Linked DNA regions of Streptomyces venezuelae. The protein of the gene in region 1 interacts with the protein of each later gene in a pairwise test. Links are inferred from orthologs where the notes say so. Each region holds a gene or a part of one and is shown on either strand. Other genes may lie near its edges.

The links.
Region 2: the proteins of dnaE (region 1) and DEJ49_RS17205 interact in binary tests that used the Escherichia coli proteins (3 or more experiments, as listed by UniProt). The link is inferred for Streptomyces venezuelae from one-to-one orthologs.
Region 3: the proteins of dnaE (region 1) and DEJ49_RS19045 interact in binary tests that used the Escherichia coli proteins (3 or more experiments, as listed by UniProt). The link is inferred for Streptomyces venezuelae from one-to-one orthologs.

The regions. Positions count from the first base shown.
Region 1 is NZ_CP029191.1:1,979,976-1,988,256, forward strand. The notes cover bases 1,578-5,653. They hold dnaE (DNA polymerase III subunit alpha), read right to left. Parts: upstream 5,321-5,653; coding sequence 1,778-5,320; downstream 1,578-1,777. Other genes in these bases: DEJ49_RS08885 (hypothetical protein), read left to right, coding at 1,578-1,685; DEJ49_RS08895 (DUF2252 domain-containing protein), read left to right, coding at 5,548-5,653. In the rest of the region: DEJ49_RS08880 (NYN domain-containing protein), read right to left, coding at 31-1,269; more of DEJ49_RS08885, read left to right, coding at 1,506-1,577; more of DEJ49_RS08895, read left to right, coding at 5,654-6,876; DEJ49_RS08900 (hypothetical protein), read left to right, coding at 6,914-7,597; DEJ49_RS08905 (DsbA family protein), read left to right, coding at 7,640-8,281. UniProt on the Escherichia coli protein: DNA polymerase III is a complex, multichain enzyme responsible for most of the replicative synthesis in bacteria. This DNA polymerase also exhibits 3' to 5' exonuclease activity. The alpha chain is the DNA polymerase catalytic subunit.
Region 2 is NZ_CP029191.1:3,839,511-3,846,732, forward strand. The notes cover bases 1,654-4,670. They hold DEJ49_RS17205 (DNA polymerase III subunit gamma and tau), read right to left. Parts: upstream 4,288-4,670; coding sequence 2,020-4,287; downstream 1,654-2,019. Other genes in these bases: purD (phosphoribosylamine--glycine ligase), read right to left, coding at 1,654-1,679. In the rest of the region: DEJ49_RS17195 (hypothetical protein), read right to left, coding at 1-85; more of purD, read right to left, coding at 426-1,653; DEJ49_RS17220 (GntR family transcriptional regulator), read right to left, coding at 4,748-5,530; DEJ49_RS17225 (NUDIX hydrolase), read left to right, coding at 5,629-6,060; DEJ49_RS17230 (ATP-binding protein), read left to right, coding at 6,107-6,538; DEJ49_RS17235 (hypothetical protein), read left to right, coding at 6,532-6,936; DEJ49_RS35965 (toll/interleukin-1 receptor domain-containing protein), read right to left, coding at 7,047-7,222. UniProt on the Escherichia coli protein: Part of the beta sliding clamp loading complex, which hydrolyzes ATP to load the beta clamp onto primed DNA to form the DNA replication pre-initiation complex.
Region 3 is NZ_CP029191.1:4,219,244-4,226,375, forward strand. Bases 1,654-4,580 are described here. They hold DEJ49_RS19045 (pyridoxal phosphate-dependent aminotransferase), read right to left. Parts: upstream 3,757-4,580; coding sequence 2,551-3,756; downstream 1,654-2,550. Other genes in these bases: clpB (ATP-dependent chaperone ClpB), read left to right, coding at 1,654-1,679; DEJ49_RS19040 (YbjN domain-containing protein), read left to right, coding at 1,922-2,470. Outside these bases: more of clpB, read left to right, coding at 1-1,653; DEJ49_RS19055 (DUF2617 family protein), read left to right, coding at 4,587-5,123; DEJ49_RS19060 (polyamine aminopropyltransferase), read left to right, coding at 5,150-6,718; DEJ49_RS19065 (SRPBCC family protein), read left to right, coding at 6,779-7,132. UniProt on the Escherichia coli protein: Shows aminotransferase activity with methionine and histidine as substrates, and to a lesser extent also with phenylalanine.

The DNA.
Region 1 (8,281 bases):
ACTGCGCCCGGGGCGCCCCGTACGTCCGTATCAATCCCCTGCGCGGTCCCCCGCGGGCGCGTGCTCGGTGGCCGTGCGTGCGTCGACCTCGCGCCAGAAGCCGGCCCTGATCGCGTACCGGTCGTGCTCGTCGATCTGGTCGTCCTTGTGCGCGAGCAGGCCGAACCGTGCGGCGTAGCGGAGCAGCTCGCCGTCGACGCGGTGCGGGATGCGGGGGTACATCGTCGACAGCTTCTGCAGGCTGTGCTGCTCGGGGAGGCGCGCCATCCAGCGCCGGGCGAACACCTGTCCGACCTCGAAGGGGTCGCCGCCGACGGTGGTGATGTCCTCCTCGCGGTCGGCCCAGCGCTGCTCGGCCGTGGTCAGCTGGGCGAGGGTGGGCAGGGCCGCGGCCTCGGCGCCCTCGGCGGCGGCGCCGGGGCGCTCGACCCAGCCCTTGTCGGAGGACCAGCGCAGCGTCGCGTTGGTGGGGTGCTGCGCGGGCTGGGTGCCGGGGCCGCGCAGGGCGGCGAGGTCCTTGGGGGTGGGCACGCCCTTGCCGGGCGGCATGCGGTGCTCGTCGGGCCGCCTGCCGTTGGCGGCGGGTTCGGGGTGGTGGTCCTGGGGCTCTTCCTCGGTGTGCTGCGCGGCGGCGGCGAGCGCGGACTCCGGCAGCGGGGCGGAGAGGATCGCGGCGATCTCGGGGCGCGGCACGGGCGGGGGCGCGCAGATGCCGGTGAGCTCCTTGGGGCGGACGGCCTTGGTGATCCAGGCGCGGTCGAGGACGCGCCGCTCGTCTGCCTCGGCGACCAGGTCCTCGGACTGGTTGTAGTCGCCGTCGGCGGCCTGTACGGCCCACAGGTGGACGGCGACGCCGTGTTCCTTGGCGGCCATCATGCCGGGCAGCAGATCGCCGTCGCCGGTGACGAGCACGACGTCGGAGCAGGCGCGGTTGCGGGCCAGCTCGGTCAGTTCGGCGTGCATGGCGGCGTCGACGCCCTTCTGGGCCCACCGGCCGTCGCTGCGGGTCAGGGCGCCCAGGCGGACGGTGACGCGCGGCATGACGCGCAGCCTGCGGTGTTCGGGCTGGGGTACGCGGTCGGGCGCGCCGTCGAACCAGTAGATGCGCAGGAGGGGGCGTTCGGTGTCGGCTTCCGCGCGTTCGCGCAGGCCCTGGATGAGGGCGGAGTGATCGACGGTGATCCGGGACCTGGACGGTTCGCCCGCGAGGAGACTCGCGGCGGCACCCAGCAGATAACCGGCGTCCACCAGGACGATGCAGCGATCCACGCGGTCCACCCTCTTTCCCTGGAGGTTCCCTGACGTGCCTGGAGGGGGTTCCCTTCGAGTCTGCCCGACCCGGCGGAGGTTAACGGCCGGAACTCGATCTTCGGCGTGGCGCATCGGCGGATCGCTTCCCGACTGGGCTTATTACGCACGGTAATTCTCTGAAATGCACACTTTGTCGCCATATGTGAATCTGGTCGCGTCCTGGCCCCCAGATCCCCCTCAGGAGGAAGATCACCATGGCCAAGAACAAGAACCGCAAGCAGGGCGGCCAGCAGGACCGCTCCTCGCAGGCCGAGCAGGCGCAGGAGCAGGCCAAGTCGACCGCGGTGGACGCACAGCAGTCGATGCAGTCGCAGGCCCAGGGCAGCCCTGCTGATGTTGCCCGTAAGCACCAGCGACGCTTCGGTCACAACTGACGCACACCCAGGCACACATGGCACGCATGAGGGGCGCACCCGTTTCGGGTGCGCCCCTCATGGCATGCGGCAGCCGGTGAAGGCGGGCCGGGTCAGCCCGCCAGGCAGGACGGGCCGAGCAGCACCTTCAGGTCGCCGAAGAGCGCCGGGTCCGGCTTCACCCGGTGCCGGTCGAGCCGCAGCACGGTGGTCTTCTGCGCCCCCTGGAGCTTGATCCGCACCTCGCTGTTGCCGCGGTGGTGGCTGAGGACCTCGCCGAGGCGGGTGATCATCGGCGGGCTCACCTTGACCGTCGGGATCGTGATGATCACAGGCGCGTTGGTGCCCGCGTTCGACAGGTCGGGGACCTGCATCTCCATCGCGACGAGCCGCGGCACGTCCTCGCGCTTGTCGAGGCGTCCCTTGACGAACACCACGGCGTCCTCGACGAGTTGCGTCGACACCAGCTGGTACGTGGCCGGGAAGAACATGCACTCGATGGAGCCCGCGAGATCCTCGACGGTGGCGATCGCCCAGGCGTTGCCCTGCTTGGTCATCTTGCGCTGCAGGCCCGAGATGATGCCGCCGATGGTCACGACCGACCCGTCGGAGAAGTCACCGCCGGTGAGCTGCCCGATGCCCGCGTCCGCCTTGTCGGACAGGACGTGCTCCAGGCCGAAGAGCGGGTGGTCGGAGACGTACAGGCCGAGCATCTCGCGCTCCTGGGCGAGCAGGTAGGTCTTCTCCCACTCCTCCTCGGAGAACTCCACGTCGAGACCGAAGCCCGGCTCGTCGCCGCCGGACTCGTCCCCCATCCCTCCGAAGAGGTCGAACTGGCCCTCGGCCTCCTTGCGCTTGACCGCGACCACGTTGTCGATCATCGGTTCGTACTGCGCGGTGAGGCCCTTGCGGGTGTGCCCCATCGTGTCGAAGGCGCCCGCCTTGATGAGCGACTCCGTGGTGCGCTTGTTGCAGGCGGTGGCCTCGACCTTGTCCAGGTAGTCGGGGAAGGACGTGAACTTCCCCTTCGCCTTGCGCGACCGGATGATCGACTCCACCACGTTCGAACCGACGTTCCTGACGGCCTCCAGACCGAACAGGATCGTGTCGTCGCCCTGGGCGGCGAAGTTGTGCACCGACTCGTTCACGTTCGGCGGGAGCACCTTGATGCCCATGCGGCGGCACTCGTTCAGATAGACGGCCGACTTGTCCTTGTCGTCCTTCACCGAGGTGAGCAGGGCGGCCATGTACTCGGCCGGGTAGTTCGCCTTCAGGTAGGCGGTCCAGTAGGTGACCAGGCCGTACGCGGAGGAGTGCGCCTTGTTGAACGCGTATCCGGCGAACGGGACCAGGACGTCCCACAGGGCCTGGATCGCCTCGTCCGAGTAGCCGTTCTTGCGGGCGCCCGCCTGGAAGAGGACGAAGTTCTTCTCCAGCTCCTCGGGCTTCTTCTTGCCCATCACGCGGCGCAGGATGTCGGCTTCGCCGAGCGAGTACCCGGCGACGATCTGCGCGGCCTTCTGCACCTGCTCCTGGTACACGATGAGGCCGTAGGTGAGGCCGAGCGTCTCCTTCAGGGGCTCTTCGAGCTCCGGGTGGATCGGCGTGATCTCCTGGCGGCCGTTCTTGCGCTCGGCGTAGTTCGTGTGCGAGTTCATGCCCATCGGGCCCGGCCGGTACAGGGCCGAGACGGCGGAAATGTCCTCGAAGTTGTCGGGCTGCATCTGGCGAAGCAGCGAGCGCATCGGGCCGCCGTCGAACTGGAAGACGCCGAGCGTGTCACCGCGGCAGAGCAGTTCGAACGTCTTCGGGTCGTCGAGCGGGAGGGAGAGCATCTCCAGGTCGATGCCCTTGCCCGCCCGCACCATCTTGACGGCGTCATCCATGATGGTCAGGTTGCGCAGGCCCAGGAAGTCCATCTTGAGCAGGCCGAGCGACTCGCACTGGGGGTAGTCCCACTGCGTGATGGTCACGCCGTCGGTGTGCCGGGTCCAGAGCGGGGCGTGGTCGACGATCGGCTCGCTGGACATGATCACGCCGGCCGCGTGCACACCCATCTGCCGGACGAGTCCCTCGACGCCCTTCGCGGTGTCGATGACCTTCTTCACGTCCGGCTCGTTCTCGTACATCCCCCGGATCTCGCCCGCCTCGCTGTAGCGCGGGTGCTTGGGGTCGGTGATGCCGGAGAGGTCGATGCCCTTGCCGAGGACGTCGGCGGGCATCGCCTTGGTGAGGCGGTCGCCCATCGCGTACGGATATCCGAGCACGCGCGCGGAGTCCTTGATCGCGTTCTTCGCCTTGATCTTGCCGTACGTACCGATCATGGCGACCTTGTCGGCGCCGTACTTCTCCGTCACGTACCTGATCACCTCGACGCGCCTGCGCTCGTCGAAGTCGATGTCGACATCGGGCATGGAGACGCGCTCGGGGTTGAGGAACCGCTCGAAGATCAGTCCGTGCGTGATCGGGTCGAGGTCGGTGATGCCCATCGCGTACGCCACGATCGAACCGGCCGCGGAGCCTCGGCCCGGGCCGACCGCGATGCCGTTGTTCTTGGCCCACATGATGAAGTCGGCGACGACCAGGAAGTACCCCGGGAACCCCATCTGGATGATGATGTCCATCTCGTACTCGGCCTGCTTCTGCCGGTCCTCGGGGACACCGCCCGGGTAGCGGCGCTCCATGCCGCGGCGGACCTCCTCCTGGAACCAGGTGACCTCGGTGAAGCCCTCCGGGATGTCGAACTTCGGCATCAGGTCGCGCTTCTCGAACATGCCCGTGGTGTCGATCTGCTCGGCCACCAGGAGCGTGTTGCGGCAGCCCTCCTGCCACGCGTCCGAGGAGTCGATGGCGTACATCTCGTCCGTGGACTTCAGGTAGTAGCCCGTTCCGTCGAAGCGGAAGCGGTCCGGGTCCGAGAGGTTCTTGCCGGTCTGGATGCAGAGCAGCGCGTCGTGCGCCACGGACTCGTGCGCGTACGTGTAGTGCGAGTCGTTCGTCACCAGGGGCGGGATGCCGAGCTTCTTGCCGACCCGGAGCAGGTCGTCGCGGACCCGGCGCTCGATGTCGATGCCGTGGTCCATCAGCTCCAGGAAGTACCGGTCCTTGCCGAAGATGTCCTGGTACTCGGCGGCGGCCTTCACCGCCTCGTCGAACTGGCCGAGCCGCAGCCGCGTCTGCAGCTCGCCCGAGGGGCAGCCGGTGGAGGCGATGAGACCCTCCGACCACTGGGAGATGGTCTCCTTGTCCATGCGGGGCCACTTCTGCAGCCAGCCCTCCGCGTAGGCGTCCGAGGAGAGCCGGAAGAGGTTGTGCAGGCCCGTCTTGTTCGCCGCCCAGATCGTTTTGTGCGTGTAACCACCCGAACCGGACACGTCGTCGCGCTTCTGGTGCGGCTGGCCCCACTGGATCTTCCGCTTGTTGCGGCGCGACTCCGGCGCCACGTACGCCTCGATGCCGATGATCGGCGTGACGCCCGCCTTCTGCGCCGAGTGGAAGAAGTCGTACGCCCCGTGCAGGTTGCCGTGGTCGGACATGGCGATGTGCGTCATGCCCATCTCATTGGCCGCGTCGAACATGTCCTTGAGCCGCGCGGCACCGTCAAGCAGCGAGTACTGGGTGTGCACGTGCAGGTGCGTGAAGGGCGGCTTGGTCACGGTGGGAGGCCTCCGGAGAACGGTGGGCTACAGGCTGCGGACAGTCTGGGGGGACAGCGTGGAAGTCTAATCCGGAGCGCCGACAGCCGACGGGCACTCGGAGGTACGGTCGAGCGTTGGAAGGGGCGGAACACCTGTCCCGAGGGGGCGGAAAATCCCCCTGTCCCCGGGGGCGGAATGTCCGTCCCTGTGTCACGCACCACCCCTGTACCAGGAGGCACCCAGCGATGTCGGTCCCGCAGCCCACGGCTGAGCAGCGCGGCGAGGAGATCCTCGCCGTCTTCGACACCGCGTTCGGCGAGCTGCTCGCCGCGGACCCCGCCGCGTTCCGGGTCAAGTTCCGGAAGATGGCCTCCTCCGCCTTCGCGTTCTACCGCGGCACGGCCTGCCTGTTCTACGGCGACCTGGAGCGCGAGCAGCACGGCGGGCCCTACCTCGACGACCGCACGGGCCGGGTGTGGATCCACGGCGACCTGCACGCCGAGAACTTCGGTACGTACATGGACGCGCAGGGCCGTCTGATCTTCAACGTGAACGACTTCGACGAGGCGTACGTGGGCCCCTTCACCTGGGACCTGAAGCGCTTCGCCGCCTCCGTGGCTCTGATCGGGTACACGAAGGCGCTCGGCGACGACCAGATCACCGACCTCGTGCGGACGTACGCGGCGGCGTACCGCGAGCGGATCCACGACCTGGCGACGGGCGCCAAGAGCGACGAGGTGCCGCCCTTCACGCTGGACACCGCCCAGGGCCCGCTCCTGGACGCGCTGCGCGACGCCCGCTCCCTGACCCGCTTCGGGCTGCTCGACTCGATGACCGAGATCCGCGACTTCGAGCGCCGCTTCGCGGCCGGCGGCGGCTCCATCGAGCTCGACGCCGCCACGCGGTACAAGGTGCTCGCCGCGTTCGACGGCTATCTGGAGACGCTGCCGGAGTCCTCGCTCACCCGCCCCGACTCGTACCGCGTGAAGGACGTCGTGGGCCGTCGCGGCATCGGCATCGGCTCCGCGGGCCTCCCGTCGTACAACATCCTCCTGGAGGGCAACAGCGACGCCCTGGAGAACGACGTCGTGATCTACCTCAAGCAGGCGCAGACCCCCGCCGTCTCGCGCCACATCACGGACCCGGCCGTCCGGGGCTACTTCCAGCACGAGGGCCACCGCACGGTCATCTCGCAGCGCGCGCTCCAGGCCCACGCCGACCCGTGGCTCGGCTGGACCGAGCTGGACGGCGCGGGCCAGCTCGTCGCCGAGGTGTCGCCGTACGCCGTGGACCTGGACTGGTCGGACATCGACGACCTCGACGAGATCTCCTCCGTCGTCGCGGACCTGGGCCGCGCCACGGCCACGATGCACGCCGCCGCGGACGACGAGAGCGGCCACTCCGACCTGGTGCCGTTCTCCACGGAGCGCGCCATCGACGCCGCGATCGCCGCGGACGAGGACGGCTTCGCGGAGCTGCTCGTCGACTTCGCGCACTCATACGGCGCACGGGCGCGTGCCGACCACCAGATCTTCGTCGACCTGTTCCGCAACGGCCGGATCCCGGGGCTGTAGGGACCGCTCACAGGAACGCATGGCACACTCCTCCGCGATGGACATATCCGGGATTCAGCTCAGAGTGGTGCGCGCGGCGCTCTTCACGGCACTCGTCGTGACGCTGTCCGCCGCGTCGCACGTGCTGCTGTCCCGCGTTCCCCTGCCGCTGACCACCGTCGCGGCGATCGCCGCCGCCGTCTTCGTCATCGCGTACGCGACGGCGGGGCGCGAGCGCGGGTACGGACGGATCGCGGCCCTCCTGATCCCCCTGGAGCTGGCCGCCGACACGGTGTTCACCGCGGGGCAGCACGTCTGTTACGGCGAGGCGGGCGGCCCCGTTGCGGGCCCGCTGCGCGCCGTCGGCTTCGACGTGCTGTGCGGCGGGGCGCCCGTGGGGACCCCGCTGGCCAGGATGACCGCCGAGGGGCACGGCGCCGCCGCGCTCCTCGCCGACGTGGACCCGGGCGCGGCCTGGCTGCTGCTCGGGGCGCACGTCGGGGTGGGCCTCCTCGCTGCGGCCTGGCTGCGGCGCGGCGAGCGGGCGCTGGCCCAGCTGCTCCGCGCGGTCGCCGCGGCGACGTTCCGCCCCCTGCTGATCGCGGTCGCCGCGGTCACCACCTCCCGCCCGCCCGTACGCCGCCTGCCGCGCCCCGCGCGCCGGGTGCCGGCGGCGCGCACGCGGCTCCTCGTGCACTTCGTGGGGCGGCGTGGACCGCCGTGCTCGGCCGTCCTCGCCTGAGCACAGCACCCCACGCAGTTCATCCACACGGAGAAAAAGATCATGAGCAAGCGCAACAGCCAGGCCGCCAAGTCCGCAGCGCGCGAGCGCATCCGCGCCCAGCAGGAGGCCGAGCGCAAGCGCGAGAAGCGCAAGCGCGGCGCCATCGTCGCCGGTGCGATCGTCGGTGTCCTCGCCATAGCCGGCGGCGTCGGCTACGCCGTCATGCAGTCCAACGCCCCCTCGAAGTGGGAGGAGGCCGCCGACGCCAAGGTCGTCACCCCGGCGAACACCTCGGGCAAGGACGGCACCACCGTCACGATCGGCAAGTCCGACACGAAGAACACGGTCCACCTCTACGAGGACCCGCGCTGCCCCGGCTGCGCGGCCATGGAGCAGTCCATCGGCTCCGCGGTCGACAAGGGCATGAAGGACGGCGACTACAAGCTGACCTTCACCATCGGCACGTTCCTCGACAACAACCTCCAGGGTGAGGGGTCGAAGAACGCCCTCAGCGCGCTCGGCGCCGCCCTGGACGTCAGCTCCGACGCGTTCCTGGAGTACAAGACCGCGCTGTACTCGGCGAAGTACCACCCGTCGGAGTCCACCGACGACTTCGCCAAGGACGAGTACCTGATCAAGGTCGCGAACACCGTGGACGCCCTCAAGGACAACAAGAAGTTCAAGAGCGCCGTGGAGAAGGGG
Region 2 (7,222 bases), 1.9 Mb from region 1 along the record:
CCAGCGCTCTGCTGCGCAGACGCAGCACGGCGAGGGCCCGGGAGCGCGCGGCCTGCGCGCCCACCTCTACACCCGTACCTGACACGACCGATGGCACCCCCTGCTGCCTACTGTTCGGTCGCCGCCGGCCGGAGCCGACGGCGCACTTCAACGGCGTTGGTCTTGCTCACTCCCCCACTGTGGCACCCGCCACCGACATCGCAATGCCGGTGGTCTGTTTGGCTCTGGGCGCCTTGAACGCTTTCGCCGCACCCTAGTTGGGGTGCCGGTCGTCGTCAGCCGGATGGGCCACCGGTCACCCGATGGAATGGCTTTGGCTAAAGCTGAATGCCGAAAGGGCCCCGGATCCAGTGTCAGATCCGGGGCCCTGGGGGTTCGGGGTGGCCGAAAATTCACGCGCCGGCGGCGTGGGGAAGCCGCGTGCGTCACGCCTCCGTGGCGGCCTTCGCCGCGATGTCGGTGCGGTGCTGGGACCCGTCGAGGCGGATACGGGACAGCGCGGCGTACGCCCGCTCGCGCGCCTCGGTGAGGCCCTCTCCGACCGCCGTCACGGACAGCACGCGGCCCCCCGCGCTGACGATGGCGTCGCCGTCGCGCTTCGTTCCGGCGTGCAGGACGTACGCATCCGGGGCATCCTGCGCCGAGACCTCGTCCAGGCCCTCGATGGGGTCCCCCGTGCGTGGCGTACCCGGGTAGTTGTACGAGGCCACGACCACGGTCACCGCGGCGTCGTCGCTCCAGCGCAGCGGGGGCAGGTCGGCGAGGTTGCCGGTCGCCGCGGCCATCAGGAGCCCGGCGAGCGGGGTCTTGAGGCGGGCGAGGACGACCTGGGTCTCGGGGTCGCCGAAGCGGGCGTTGAATTCAATGACACGCACGCCGCGGCTCGTGATCGCGAGCCCCGCGTACAGCAGTCCCGCGAACGGGGTGCCGCGGCGGCGCAGCTCGTCCACGGTCGGCTGCAGCACGCTCTGCATGACCTCGTCGACGAGCTTCGGGTCGGCCCACGGGAGGGGCGAGTACGCGCCCATGCCGCCCGTGTTCGGGCCCTCGTCGCCGTCGAGCGCGCGCTTGAAGTCCTGGGCGGGCTGGAGCGGGACGACCGTCTCGCCGTCGGTGACGGCGAAGAGGGAGACCTCGGGGCCGTCCAGGAACTCCTCGATGACGACGCGGTCGCAGGCGAGGGCGTGGGCGCGGGCCACGTCGACGTCGTCCGTGACGACGACTCCCTTGCCGGCGGCGAGCCCGTCGTCCTTGACGACGTACGGCGCTCCGAACGCGTCGAGTGCCTCGTCGATCTCGGCGGGGGTGGTGCAGACGTACGACCGGGCGGTCGGCACGCTCGCGCCTGCCATCACGTCCTTGGCGAACGCCTTGGAGCCCTCCAGCTGGGCGGCTTCCTTGGAGGGGCCGAAGCAGGGGATGCCCGCGTCGCGCACGGCGTCGGCGACGCCGGCCACGAGGGGGGCCTCCGGGCCCACGATGACGAGCCCCGCGCCCAGGCGCTGGGCGAGGCCCGCCACGGCGGCGCCGTCGAGGGCGTCGACGGCGTGCAGCTCGGCCACTTCTGCGATGCCGGCGTTGCCGGGGGCGCAGTGCAGCTCGGAGACGTCGGGGTCGAGGGACAGAGAGCGGCACAGGGCGTGTTCGCGGGCACCACTGCCGATGACGAGGACCTTCACGGGGTCAGGGTAGCCCGCGCGGCTCCTCCCGTTCGTACGGGCCACCCACTGGACGCGCGTCCCCCTCCTGTACGTTCCTCCAGTCCCCGGCACGTTTGGGCCTTCGGGTGCGGGCCCACTCCGGACTACCCCGCCGCTTCGCGCCGGATCACTCCCACCCACCCGCCCGTTCACCCCGCACCGTCCGGTGGGAGTAGGAGCGGGCACACCCACTCAAGGTCCAGGGGGGCCGGGTTCCTACCTCGTGGTGGCGGTGCCGGGTGAACGGGTGGGTGGGAGGGAGGCATCCGCCGCGAAGCGGCGGGGTCGGCGTCCTACCCGGCAATCCCCGTGCGGGCAGCTACTCGTTCGGGTACTCGTCGACCACCGTCGCGCCCAGCTCGCGCACGATCAGGTCATGCCCGGACAGCGCCGACTCGACCAGATCCGGGTCATCGTCCTCAGGAATGTCGTCCTCGGGCGAGATGTGCTCCCGTGACGGAGCCGCGGCCGGAGCAGGGGCCGGGGCGGGCTCCGGGGCCGGCGTGGGCGGTGAGTACGGAGCGGCGGCCGGGGGCGGAGCCTGCTGCTGCGGGGCCGCGGCGGGCCGCGGAGCCTGCGGAGCGCTGCCACCGAAGTTGCCGGCCGCGGGCGGAGGCGCCGAGCCCCCGGACGGGTCGACGATCGCCTCGACCTTCCACTGCACCCCGAACTGCTCGGACAGCGCCTGCCGCAACACGTCCTCGCTGCCGCTGCTCGCGAAGTTGTCCCGCGCGCCCGCGTTGACGAAGCCGATCTGCAGGGTCGTCCCGTCGAACCCGGCCACCTGGGCGTTCTGGCTGAGCAGGATCCACGTGAAACGGCGGCGGTTCTTCACCGCCTCCAGGATGTTCGGCCACAGGGAACGCGGGTCGGGCCCGCCCGTGGGTGCCGCGGCCATCGGGGCGGCCGGGGGCGGCGGGGTGGCAGCAGCCGGAGCGGAGGCCTGCGGGGCCGGAGCAGGGGCCGGGGCGGAGGCGGGCGCGCCGCTACCCGCGGACGCCGCCGTCGGCCAGCCGCCCGGGCGGGGCGCGGACGCCCCCTGTGCGGGAGCCGAAGCCGTGGGCCAGCCACCGGGCCGGCGCTCACCGGCGGGTTCGGCGGCGGGAGGAGTTGCGGGGGCAGCCGGAGCGGCCGGGGCAGCTGCGGGCGCCGGAGCACTCGCCTGCGCGGCGGGAGCCGGAGCGGGAGCAGGGTGTGCAGCCGGAGCTGAGGCAGGAGACACAGCCGGGGTCGGCCCCGCCTCAGGCGCCCCGCCGGCCCCCCGAACCGCCGCTCGCGCAGCCGCGGGTCCGCCCCCCGGAGGCACGGGCGGGCCCTGCGGGGCGGGCGGCATGGCCACGCCACCCTGCGGCCCGCCCGCGTGGGCCTCGGGCCCGGGAACGTACCCCATCGAGGGACCGGCCCCCTGCCCACCACCGGGCACGAAGTTCCCGCCGCGCTCCAGGCGCTCGAGGCGGGCCATGACGGAGCGCTCGTCGTCGTAGGCCGCCGGGAGCAGCACGCGCGCGCAGATCAGCTCCAGCTGGAGGCGCGGCGATGTGGCGCCCCGCATCTCGGTCAGGCCCTCGTTCACGAGGTCGGCCGCGCGGCTGAGCTCGGCGCCGCCGAAGACGCCGGCCTGCGCCTGCATGCGCTCGACGACGTCGACGGGGGCGTCGATGAGCCCCTTCTCGGCGGCGTCGGGCACGGCGGCGAGGATCACGAGGTCCCGCAGTCGCTCCAGGAGGTCGGCGACGAAGCGGCGCGGGTCGTTGCCGCCCTCGATGACGCGGTCGACGACCTCGAAGGCCGCGGCGCCGTCGCCGGAGGCGAAGGCCTCGATGACGGAGTCGAGCAGCGAGCCGTCCGTGTACCCGAGGAGGGACGTCGCCATGGCATACGTCACACCGTCCTCGCGGGCACTGGCGAGGAGCTGGTCCATGACGGACATGGAGTCACGCACGGATCCGGCACCGGCCCGCACGACCAGCGGGTACACGCCGTCCTCGACGGCCATGCCCTCGCGGCCGCAGACCTCGGCGAGGTAGTCGCGGAGGGTGCCGGGGGGCACGAGCCGGAACGGGTAGTGGTGGGTGCGCGACCGGATCGTGCCGATGACCTTCTCGGGCTCGGTCGTCGCGAAGATGAACTTGAGGTGCTCCGGGGGCTCCTCGACCACCTTCAGGAGGGCGTTGAAGCCCGCCGAGGTGACCATGTGGGCCTCGTCGATGATGTAGATCTTGTACCGGCTCGACGCGGGACCGAAGAAGGCCTTCTCGCGCAGGTCACGGGCGTCGTCGACGCCTCCGTGGGACGCGGCGTCGATCTCGATGACGTCGATCGAGCCCGGCCCGTTCCTCGCCAGGTCGCGGCAGGACTGGCACTCGCCGCAGGGCGTGGGAGTGGGACCTTGCTCACAGTTGAGACAGCGGGCGAGGATGCGCGCGCTCGTCGTCTTGCCGCAGCCGCGCGGGCCACTGAACAGGTAGGCATGGTTGACCCGGTTGTTCCGCAGCGCCTGCTGCAGCGGGTCGGTCACATGCTCCTGCCCGATGACCTCGGCGAACGACTCCGGGCGATAGCGGCGGTACAAGGCGAGAGACGACACGCATACGAGGTTATAGGCGACCACTGACAACCAGGACCGCGCGGAACGCAAAGCGCCCCTCACGCACCCGCCAGAGCCGACCTACCCTTGCTGCCTTCCGGCCCTGGGGGAGTTCAGTCAGATAGCGCCACGTGAGGGGCTGGCCCCCACACTAGCGGATCCCGGGCCGTGGAAGCGACGCCGGGAGGAACGGTTCCGCCCCGGGGACCTCCCCGGGCACCCCCCGAGTGGATCGTGTTCGCGAGCACTCCCCAACGTCTTGTATTGTTTGCGGCGGAGGATTCGCCTAGTGGCCTAGGGCGCACGCTTGGAAAGCGTGTTGGGGGCAACCCCTCACGAGTTCGAATCTCGTATCCTCCGCACTCGCCCGTCAGGGCAGATGAAGGCCCCGCCCGGTTCGCCGGTCGGGGCCTTCATCGTTCTCCGGGCCCGGACGGGCAGCGGTCTCTCGGACCAGCCGTCAGGTGGCCGGGAGTCGGTACGACAGGACGTAGGCGTCCGCCGCCATGACGGTGTCGCAGACCTCGACGGCCCGCCCCTCCGTGTCGTACGCGGTACGGATGAGGCTGATCACGGGCACACCGGAGGCCAGCCGCAGCGTCCGCACTTCGTCGGGAGAAGGCATCCGCGCCCGGATCTCCTCCTCGAAGCGGTCCAGGTGGTGACCGAGCTCTTCGAGGCGGGCGTAGATGCCGCCGGGGCCGGGGTTGGGGTCGGCGATCTGCGTGCCGCGTGCGATGTCGAGCGGGAGGTAGGAGGTGGCAAACTCGACCGGCCGCCCGTCGAGGAGATACCGCCGCCGACGCGCGAGCACCCGCCGTACGCCTCCGAGCCGCGTGGAGACGTCCTGGGTGGCCTTCTCCTCCTTGACCTCCAGGCTGTCCACGTCCGGGTGGCCGCCTGCGGCATCGGCCTCAATGAGGAAGGCGGACTTGCCCTGCTCGCGGTGGCGGCGGGAGAACCGGTCGGAGGCGAGCCGCCGCACGGGCTGCCGTGGCCGCACGAAGACGCCCCTGCCGTGCTCGGCGTGCACGAGCCCCTCGCCCTGCAGAATCGAGAAGGAGTTACGGACGGTCATCCGGGAGACCCCGTAGTGCTCGACGAGTTCGGCTTCCGAGGGCAGCTTCTCGCCCTCCTTGAACCGTCCCCGGTCGATGGCCTCGCGCAGCTGGTCGGCGATCTGCCGGAAGACCGCACGATCACTGGTGGGGTCGACGGCACCGAGCCGGCTCGGGAGCGACATCACATGTACTCCTTTAGATATCTAGACGAGTAGCTGAGCGCTGTTGCTACGGTGGGCAGCCTAGCCATCGGCGAGGTTCCGGGAAGAGAGCGAGGACCGTGAGCACGAACCGCCCGCACTCTGTCAGCGTTGCCGGAGTCATCGTCGACAACCGGGACCGGGCCCTCCTCATCAAGCGCCGTGACAACGGCAAGTGGGAACCCCCGGGCGGCATCCTCGAACGCGCGGAGACCATCCCCGAGGCCCTGCAACGCGAGGTCCTCGAAGAGACCGGCATCAAAATCGCACTCCCCGCGACCCTGACCGGCATCTACAAGAACATGACGGGCTTGATCGTCTCCATGGTCTTCCGATGCGAGGCCGCCGACGGTACGCCCACGCCCGGCGACGAGACCCGAGCTCTGCGCTGGGCGACCCGCGACGAAGTCACCGAACTCGCCGACGAGGCCTACGCGATCCGCGTCCTGGACGCACTCGACGCGACATCGCCACCGGCCATTCGCGCCCACGACGGCGTGAAACTCATCTAGCTCGAACCCGCTGCACATGGTGGCCCACCAGCACGAAGGAACTTGTATGCACGAGTATACGAGCAGTACCCGAGTCTGGACCTTCACCTGCCCAGGCCTCCCCGAGGAGGTCAGCCGAGCCCGACGCTGGACGCGCGACATCCTCCAAGGGTCGCCGCTGGCGGACGACGCCGAATTGATCGTGAGCGAGCTGAGCGCGAACGCGATCCTGCACACGGCCAGCGGCCGTCAGTCGGGCAGCTTCCATCTGGCGTTGGCGGTCTCGTCCCAGGCCATCGCGCTGTCGATCACGGACGACGGGGACGTGGAGACAGCCCCGAAGGCCGAGCATCCGGACGAGGAGGCGACGCACGGACGAGGTCTGGGCATGGTCAGCGCACTGGCCCACCGGTTGGTGGTGCGGAACAGCGACGGCGGCCACACGGTGACGGCGGAGCTCTTCACGGACGCACAACCTCCAGGCGGACACCCATGCTGAACGCCGACATGAGCGCCGCCGATCTCCAGCGCGGCTTCTGGTGCGAGTGCTGGGCGGAGGACCTCACGACTCCGGACCACCCGATGGTGAAGACAGCCTTCGGCGCCTACTCAGCGGCCCAGGCGGACGGCTGGCTCTCCACAGCGCTCCGGGTCATCACGAAGGAGCTCACCCCGGACGCCCCCACAGTTACGTGGGACTGGCTCTACGAAAGCCGCATCGACACCAGACGAGTACTCCTCAACTCCGAACCCCGCACGCTCGCAGTGACCTACGCAGGCATGCACGTGACGTGGACGATCCGCCCGGTACTCTTCCTACCGCTCGCAGACCACCAGAAGCCGGAACTCATGCCCTACGGAGCCCATTTAGACTCCGAGCCCCATGGACCCGGCTGAGTTACCACTTTCTCTACTGGTTCAAAGCGGCTCGCGTACCGCTCGCCGCGCGCGGCCCGGCTCCCCGGGCCGCCGCTCCTGTCTCCACACGCCACCGCTGGGCCACTGTGCTACGCGATGCTTCCCCACCGGTCGACAATACGCACGGCATCCTGAATTTTGGTGATCCCAATCCTGGCCGGCTTCAGAGCGTTCCTCAGGGGGGCGCTCATTACCTCAACGCCGGTCATCAATGCCAAAAAATTGGTGATCTCCGTCACCACTTCGCGAAGCTCCCCCGACCCCT
Region 3 (7,132 bases), 2.2 Mb from region 1 along the record:
GCGCGACCACCCTCGACGAGTACCGCGAGCGGATCGAGAAGGACCCGGCCCTGGAGCGCCGCTTCCAGCAGGTCCTCGTCGCCGAGCCGAGCGTCGAGGACTCCATCGCGATCCTCCGCGGACTCAAGGGGCGGTACGAGGCGCACCACAAGGTCCAGATCGCCGACAGCGCGCTCGTCGCCGCCGCGACGCTCTCCGACCGGTACATCACCTCGCGCTTCCTGCCCGACAAGGCCATCGACCTCGTCGACGAGGCCGCGTCCCGGCTGCGCATGGAGATCGACTCCTCGCCCGTCGAGATCGACGAGCTCCAGCGCGCCGTCGACCGCCTGAAGATGGAGGAGCTGGCGCTCAGCAAGGAGACGGACCCGGCGAGCAAGCAGCGGCTCGACAAGCTGCGGCGCGATCTCGCCGACAAGGAGGAGGAGCTGCGCGGGCTCACCGCACGCTGGGAGAAGGAGAAGCAGTCCCTCAACCGTGTCGGTGAGCTGAAGGAGAAGCTCGACGAGCTGCGCGGCCAGGCCGAGCGCGCCCAGCGCGACGGCGACTTCGACACGGCGAGCAAGCTCCTCTACGGCGAGATCCCCACCCTCGAACGCGACCTGGAAGCCGCCTCCGAGGCCGAGGAGGAGGCCGCGGCCCAGGCCAAGGACACCATGGTCAAGGAGGAGGTCGGGCCCGACGACATCGCCGACGTGGTGGGCGCCTGGACCGGGATTCCCGCCGGGCGGCTCCTCGAAGGCGAGACGCAGAAGCTGCTGCGCATGGAGGACGAGCTCGGCAAGCGGCTCATCGGGCAGGGCGAGGCGGTACGTGCCGTCTCCGACGCGGTGCGGCGCACGCGCGCCGGGATCGCCGACCCCGACCGGCCCACCGGCTCCTTCCTCTTCCTCGGCCCGACCGGCGTCGGCAAGACGGAGCTGGCCAAGGCGCTCGCGGACTTCCTCTTCGACGACGAGCGGGCCATGGTCCGCATCGACATGAGCGAGTACGGCGAGAAGCACAGCGTCGCCCGGCTCGTCGGCGCGCCTCCCGGGTACGTCGGGTACGAGGAGGGCGGCCAGCTCACCGAGGCGGTGCGGCGGCGCCCGTACAGCGTCGTCCTTCTCGACGAGGTCGAGAAGGCGCACCCGGAGGTCTTCGACGTCCTGCTCCAGGTCCTCGACGACGGGCGGCTCACGGACGGGCAGGGGCGGACGGTCGACTTCCGCAACACGATCCTGGTCCTCACGTCCAACCTCGGCAGTCAGTACCTGGTCGAGCCGCTCACCTCCGAGGAGGAGAAGAAGCAACAGGTCCTGGAGGTGGTGCGGGCCTCCTTCAAGCCGGAGTTCCTCAACCGGCTCGACGACCTCGTCGTCTTCTCCGCGCTCACCAAGGACGAGCTGGCGCACATCGCCGAGCTGCAGATCAACCGGCTCGCGAAGCGGCTCGCCGACCGGCGGCTCACGCTGGACGTCACGCCCGAGGCGCTGGCCTGGCTCGCGGACGAGGGCAACGATCCGGCGTACGGGGCGCGGCCGTTGCGGCGGCTCATCCAGACCTCCATCGGCGATCAGCTCGCCAAGGAGATCCTCGCGGGCGAGGTGAAGGACGGCGATGTGGTCCGCGTGGACCGTTTCGAGGATGGGTTGATCGTGGGCCCCGCGTCGGGCTCCCCTGCGGGTAAGTCGCTGTAGTCGGCATCCCGTCTGCCGGAGCAGGTGGTTCGCCGCCTGCGGCAGGATCGTGGTTGCTCGCGCAGTTCCCCGCGCCCCTGACGGGCGCGCAGCGCCCTCCAAGGGGCGCGGGGAACTGCGCGATCGGGCACGGCTGTCCGCAGATGGCGAACGGCAGAAACCCGGCAGACGCGGGGCCGGGCTTGCCCCGGGGGCCCCTTCCTGAGAGAGGATGGGCCCATCCATACGAAGGGACAAAGTACGTGAGCATCGACCCGTCCTCGATTCCGAATTTCGGGGGACAGCCCGAACCGCAGCAGGGCGCAGGACCGGCGGGCCCCGTCGTCCCCGACCAGGACCTGGTCAAGCAGCTCCTGGACCAGATGGAGCTCAAGCACGTCGTCGACGACGAGGGCGACCTCGCGGCGCCGTGGGAGGAGTTCCGTACGTACTTCATGTTCCGCGGCGAGGACGACCAGCAGGTCTTCTCGGTGCGGACGTTCTACGACCGGCCCCACCAGATCGAGGAGAAGCAGCGGCTTCTCGAGTCGATCGACGACTGGAACCGCCGGACCCTGTGGCCGAAGGTATACAGCCACACGCACGACGACGGCACGGTCCGCCTCATCGGCGAGGCCCAGATGCTGATCGGCACCGGCGTCTCGCTGGAGCACTTCGTGTCGTCGACCGTCAGCTGGGTGCGCGCCGCGATCGAGTTCGACCGCTGGCTCGTCGAGCAGCTGGGCCTGGAGTCCGAGGTCGACTCCGCCGAGGGCGAGACCAACGAGAAGCCGGGCGACGCCGAGGCCTGAGGGCCGCCCGTAGGCATGTGAGAGCCCGGCGGGATGGATGCAGTCCAGCCCGCCGGGCTCTCGGCGTGCGCGGTGCGACCTCAGCCCGCCAGTGACTTGAGGCGCGTCACCGCCTCCTCCAGGACCGCCGTCTTCTTGCAGAACGCGAACCGTACGAACGGCGCGCCCGCGTCCCGGTGGTCGTAGAAGACCGCGTTCGGGATGGCGACGACGCCGGCCCGCTCCGGGAGTGCCCGGCAGAAGGCGAAGCCGTCGTTCTCGGCGAGGCCGAGCGGGGTGATGTCGGTCGTGATGAAGTACGTGCCGGCCGGGCGGTAGACGTCGAAGCCCGCCGCCGTCAGGCCCTCGCTCAGCAGGTCCCGCTTGGCGCGCATGTCCGCGCGGAAGTCGTCGAAGTAGGAGTCGGGGAGGGCGAGCGCCTCCGCCACGGCGTACTGGAACGGGCCCGAGGAGACGTACGTGAGGAACTGCTTCGCCGAGCGGACCGCCGAGACCAGCTCCGGCGACGCGGTGACCCAGCCGACCTTCCAGCCCGTGAACGAGAACGTCTTGCCCGCCGAGCCGATGCTGACCGTGCGCTCGCGCATGCCGGGGAAGGTGGCGAGCGGGATGTGTTCGGCTTCGTCGAAGACGAGGTGTTCGTAGACCTCGTCGGTGACGACGAGCAGGTCCCGTTCGACGGCGAGGTTCGCGATCTCGGTGAGTTCGGCGCGGGTGAGGACCGTGCCGGTCGGGTTGTGCGGGGTGTTCAGGAGGATCAGGCGGGTGCGGTCGGTGACCGCGTCGCGCAGTTCGTCCAGGTCGAGGCGGAAGCGGCCGTCGCCGGGGCGCAGGGTGACCGGGACGCGGGTGCCGCCGGCGAGGGCGATCGAGGCGGCGTACGAGTCGTAGTAGGGCTCAAGGGCGATGACCTCGTCGCCGGGCTCGACGAGGGCGAGCAGCGATGCGGCGATGGCCTCGGTCGCGCCCGCCGTCACGAGGACCTCGCGGTCGGGGTCGTACGAGAGGGCGTACCGGGCGAGTTGGTGCTCGGCGATCGCCGTGCGCAGCTCGGGGACGCCCGGACCCGGCGGGTACTGGTTGCCGCGCCCGTCGCGCAGCGCCCGCACCGCCGCCTCACGGACGGCCTCGGGCCCGTCGGTGTCCGGGAAGCCCTGGCCCAGGTTGATCGCGCCCGTGGAGACCGCGAGGGCGGACATCTCGGCGAAGATCGTCGTACCGAACTCGGCGAGGCGGCGATTGAGCAGCGGGCGCCCGCTCCCGGAAGTGGAGGTCATGGCCGCCATCCTGCGCCGAACCTCTGGAGTTCCTCAACTCTGCTTTGCGCCGGTGCGGGCAGGGGCATCCCCCTGTCACGCACGGAGCACGGCCCACGGGGGGACCGGCTTCGGGGGAACGGAAGGAGTGTGGGGGCCATGATCGTGGCTTTCGTCTTCGTGGCGGTGCTCGTGCTCGCGCTGGTCGCGGCGGTCGGTTACGGGGGACGCGGCCGGCGCGGGAACCGGTCGCGGTGGAGTGGTTCGGGGGCGGCGTCGGGGTCGGCGGGCGGCGGCAGCTGGTGGGCCGGGAGCGGACACGGGGGCAGCGGGTCCTCGTGCGGCGGCGGTTCGTCGTCGTGCGGCGGCGGCTCCTCGTGCGGAGGCGGGTCCTCCTGCGGGGGCGGTGGGTCCTCGTGCGGAGGCGGCGGGGGCGGATGCGGTGGAGGCAGCTGACACGGGGCAGCTGGTCCACCGGTCCACGGAAACGCCCGGCGGGGCGGCTCAAACCACCGCCGGGCGTTTCTGTGTCGTGCCATGTGGCTGTACTGAACAGTTGAACTGTGTAGCCCTCATGGGGATGGAAACCGTACGTAGTTGGGTAAAAGTGCAGTGGCAGTGTCGCCGACCATGATTCCCTCTTAAACGTCAGCACCGCCCTCGGACGTCCGGTACAGGTTTCACAGGCCGGCGCAGGTTTCACGGACCGGCGCAGGTTTCACCGACCGGCACAGGTTTCACGGACAGCGATCCGGAAACCCGTAAGACGTTTTCGTGGGCACGAGCCGGCATACCGACCGCCCGGAGCCTCTTCCGGGTGCGCCGGCCCCACCTCCATTGCGTGTTAGCGGAGCCGACCCATGCTCACGACCCTGAAGACTGGCTATACCGACACGCGCGCCGCGGATCTCGCCTGGGCCCTGGGGCGCGAGCCGTTGCCCGCGCTCGCCACCCTCGACCTCGAACTGGACGACGCAAGAATGCAGTTGAGGCTCCTCGGGGCCTCGCATCAGGTCCTCCTGGAGGAGGAGCGGGGCGGCTGTTCCGAGACGGTGGCCTGTATCCCCGGCAGCAGTACGCCGCTGCCGCTCGGCGTCTCCAAGCGCGTCGGCGAATGGGAGTACGAATTCGCGGCGCGGGTGGAAGTCCTGTCGCACGGCCAATTCGCGGGCCGCGCACAGGAATTGCTCGCCCTCGTCGCCGAGCACCCGCACGGGCTCGCGGGCGTCTTTCCCGGCAGCCCGCACGCGTTCACCGCGCTCCTCGCGCAGCGGCACGAAGGGGCCCTGATGTGGCGTACGTGGCACGCGTACCCCCAGGAGGGGCAACTCGTCGCGACCCGTACACGGGTGGGGGTGCGCACCCCGGTTTACACCCATGTGGGGGACCCGGTGTGAGCGTGCGGTGACGTAGCGTTCCAGGCGTGATCGAGTCGACGGTGCGCCTGCCGGTGTCGCCCCGGACGGGACGCTTCCTCGTCCTCACGGGCGTATTCGTCTGCGCTGCCTGCGGACTCGTCTACGAACTGGAACTCGTCGCCCTCGCCGCCTACTTGATCGGTGACTCGGTCACCCAGGCGTCCGTCGTGCTCTCCGTGATGGTCTTCGCCATGGGCATCGGCTCGCTCCTCGCCAAACGCCTCAGGCACCACGCGTCCGCCTGGTTCGGCCTCCTCGAATCGGCGCTCGCGCTGGTCGGCGGGTGCAGCGCCATGGTGCTGTACGCGGCGTTCGCGTGGTCCGGCGGCAGGGGCGAGCTGTGGGCGGGCGGTTCGCGGTATCTGCTCGTCGCGTTCTCCCTCGCCATCGGTGTCCTCATCGGCGCCGAGGTGCCGCTCCTCATGGTGCTCATCCAGCGCATCCGCAGACAGGATGCGGGCGGCGCGGTCGCCGACCTGTTCGCCGCGGACTACGTGGGGGCGCTGGTCGGCGGGCTCGCCTTCCCCTTCCTGCTCCTGCCACTGTTCGGACAGCTGACGGGCGCCCTGTTCACCGGCTCCGTCAACGCGATCGCGGGCGGCGCACTCGTGTTCGGCCTGTTCCGGCAGGATCTGAGCGTCCGCGCCCGCTGGGTGCTCCTCACCGTCAACGTCGTCGTCCTGTCCCTGCTCGCCTCCGCCGCCGTGCTCGTCGACGACTTCGAGCGGGCCGCCCGGCGCGCCGTGTACGGCAGGGACGTGCGGGTCGCCGTGCAGACCGACGTCCAGGAAGTCGTCCTCACCGGCGGGCGGCTCGGCTCCCTCGACCTCTTCCTCGACGGCCGCCTGCGCATCAGCGGACGCGACGAGGCGCGCTACCACCGGGGTCTCGTCGCCCCCGCGATGCGCGGGCCCCACGCGCGCGTGCTGGTCCTCGGCGGCGGCGACGGCCTCGCGGCCCGCGAGATCCTGCGCCACCCGGGCGTGCGCCGCGTCGACGTCGTCGAACTCGACACGGGCGTCGTCGACCTCGCACGGCACGACCCGGCCCTCAGCGAGCTCAACGCCCACGCCTACCGCGACCCGCGCGTCCGCGTGATCCACGCCGACGCGTTCCGTTGGCTGCGCCTCGCCCGCACGCGGTACGACGTGGTGATCTCCGACCTGCCCGACCCCGGCATCACGCCCAGCACGAAGCTCTACTCCCAGGAGTTCTACGGCCTCGCCACTCGCGTCCTCGCCGACGGCGGCCGCCTCGCCGTCCACGCCGGGCCCCTGACGACCAGACCCCGTGTCTTCTGGACCGTCGAGGCGACGCTGCGCGCGGCGGGGCTGCGGACCGTGGCGTACCGGGTGGGCGGCAGGGAGTCCGGGTTCGCCCCCGGGCCCGACCGCACGGCGGGCGGGCCGACGGCGCCCCGCGACTGGGGCTTCGTGCTGGCCTCGCGGACCCGCCCGGTCCTGCGCAGGGCGGCGGGGTCGGCGGTGGTGCGCGCCGGGGGGCCCGCGGCCGAGCTGACGCGGCAGCGGGGTCTCGCGCCGTCCACCCTGATGCATCCGCGTTACGCGAACTGACGTACACGGACCGGCGAACTGTCGCACATGGTGGCGGACACGTGGGTAGGCTCAATTGCCATGGAGCATGAGGTGTTCGTCCCGGTCTCCGCAGAGCGGCTCCGGCAGGTCCTTGCCGACCCCGAGAGGGTCGCCGGGGCGGTGCCCGGGCTCCAGCGCGACGAAGGGCGTGACGAAGGGGGCGAGGGGCAGACGGCCGGGCCGCTCTCCGGGCGCCTCAAAGTCCGCGTCGACGGGCACTCCATCACCTACCGCGGCTCGGCGCGGACCGACGCCCGCAAGGACGGGACGTACGCGCTGGAGGCCGAGGGCGAGGAAGTGCGCGGCTCCGGCTCGGTGAAGTTCACGCTGACCGTGCGGCTCGAACCGCTCCCCGAGGGCACGAACCTCGTCTTCGGCGGGAGCGGGACCGCC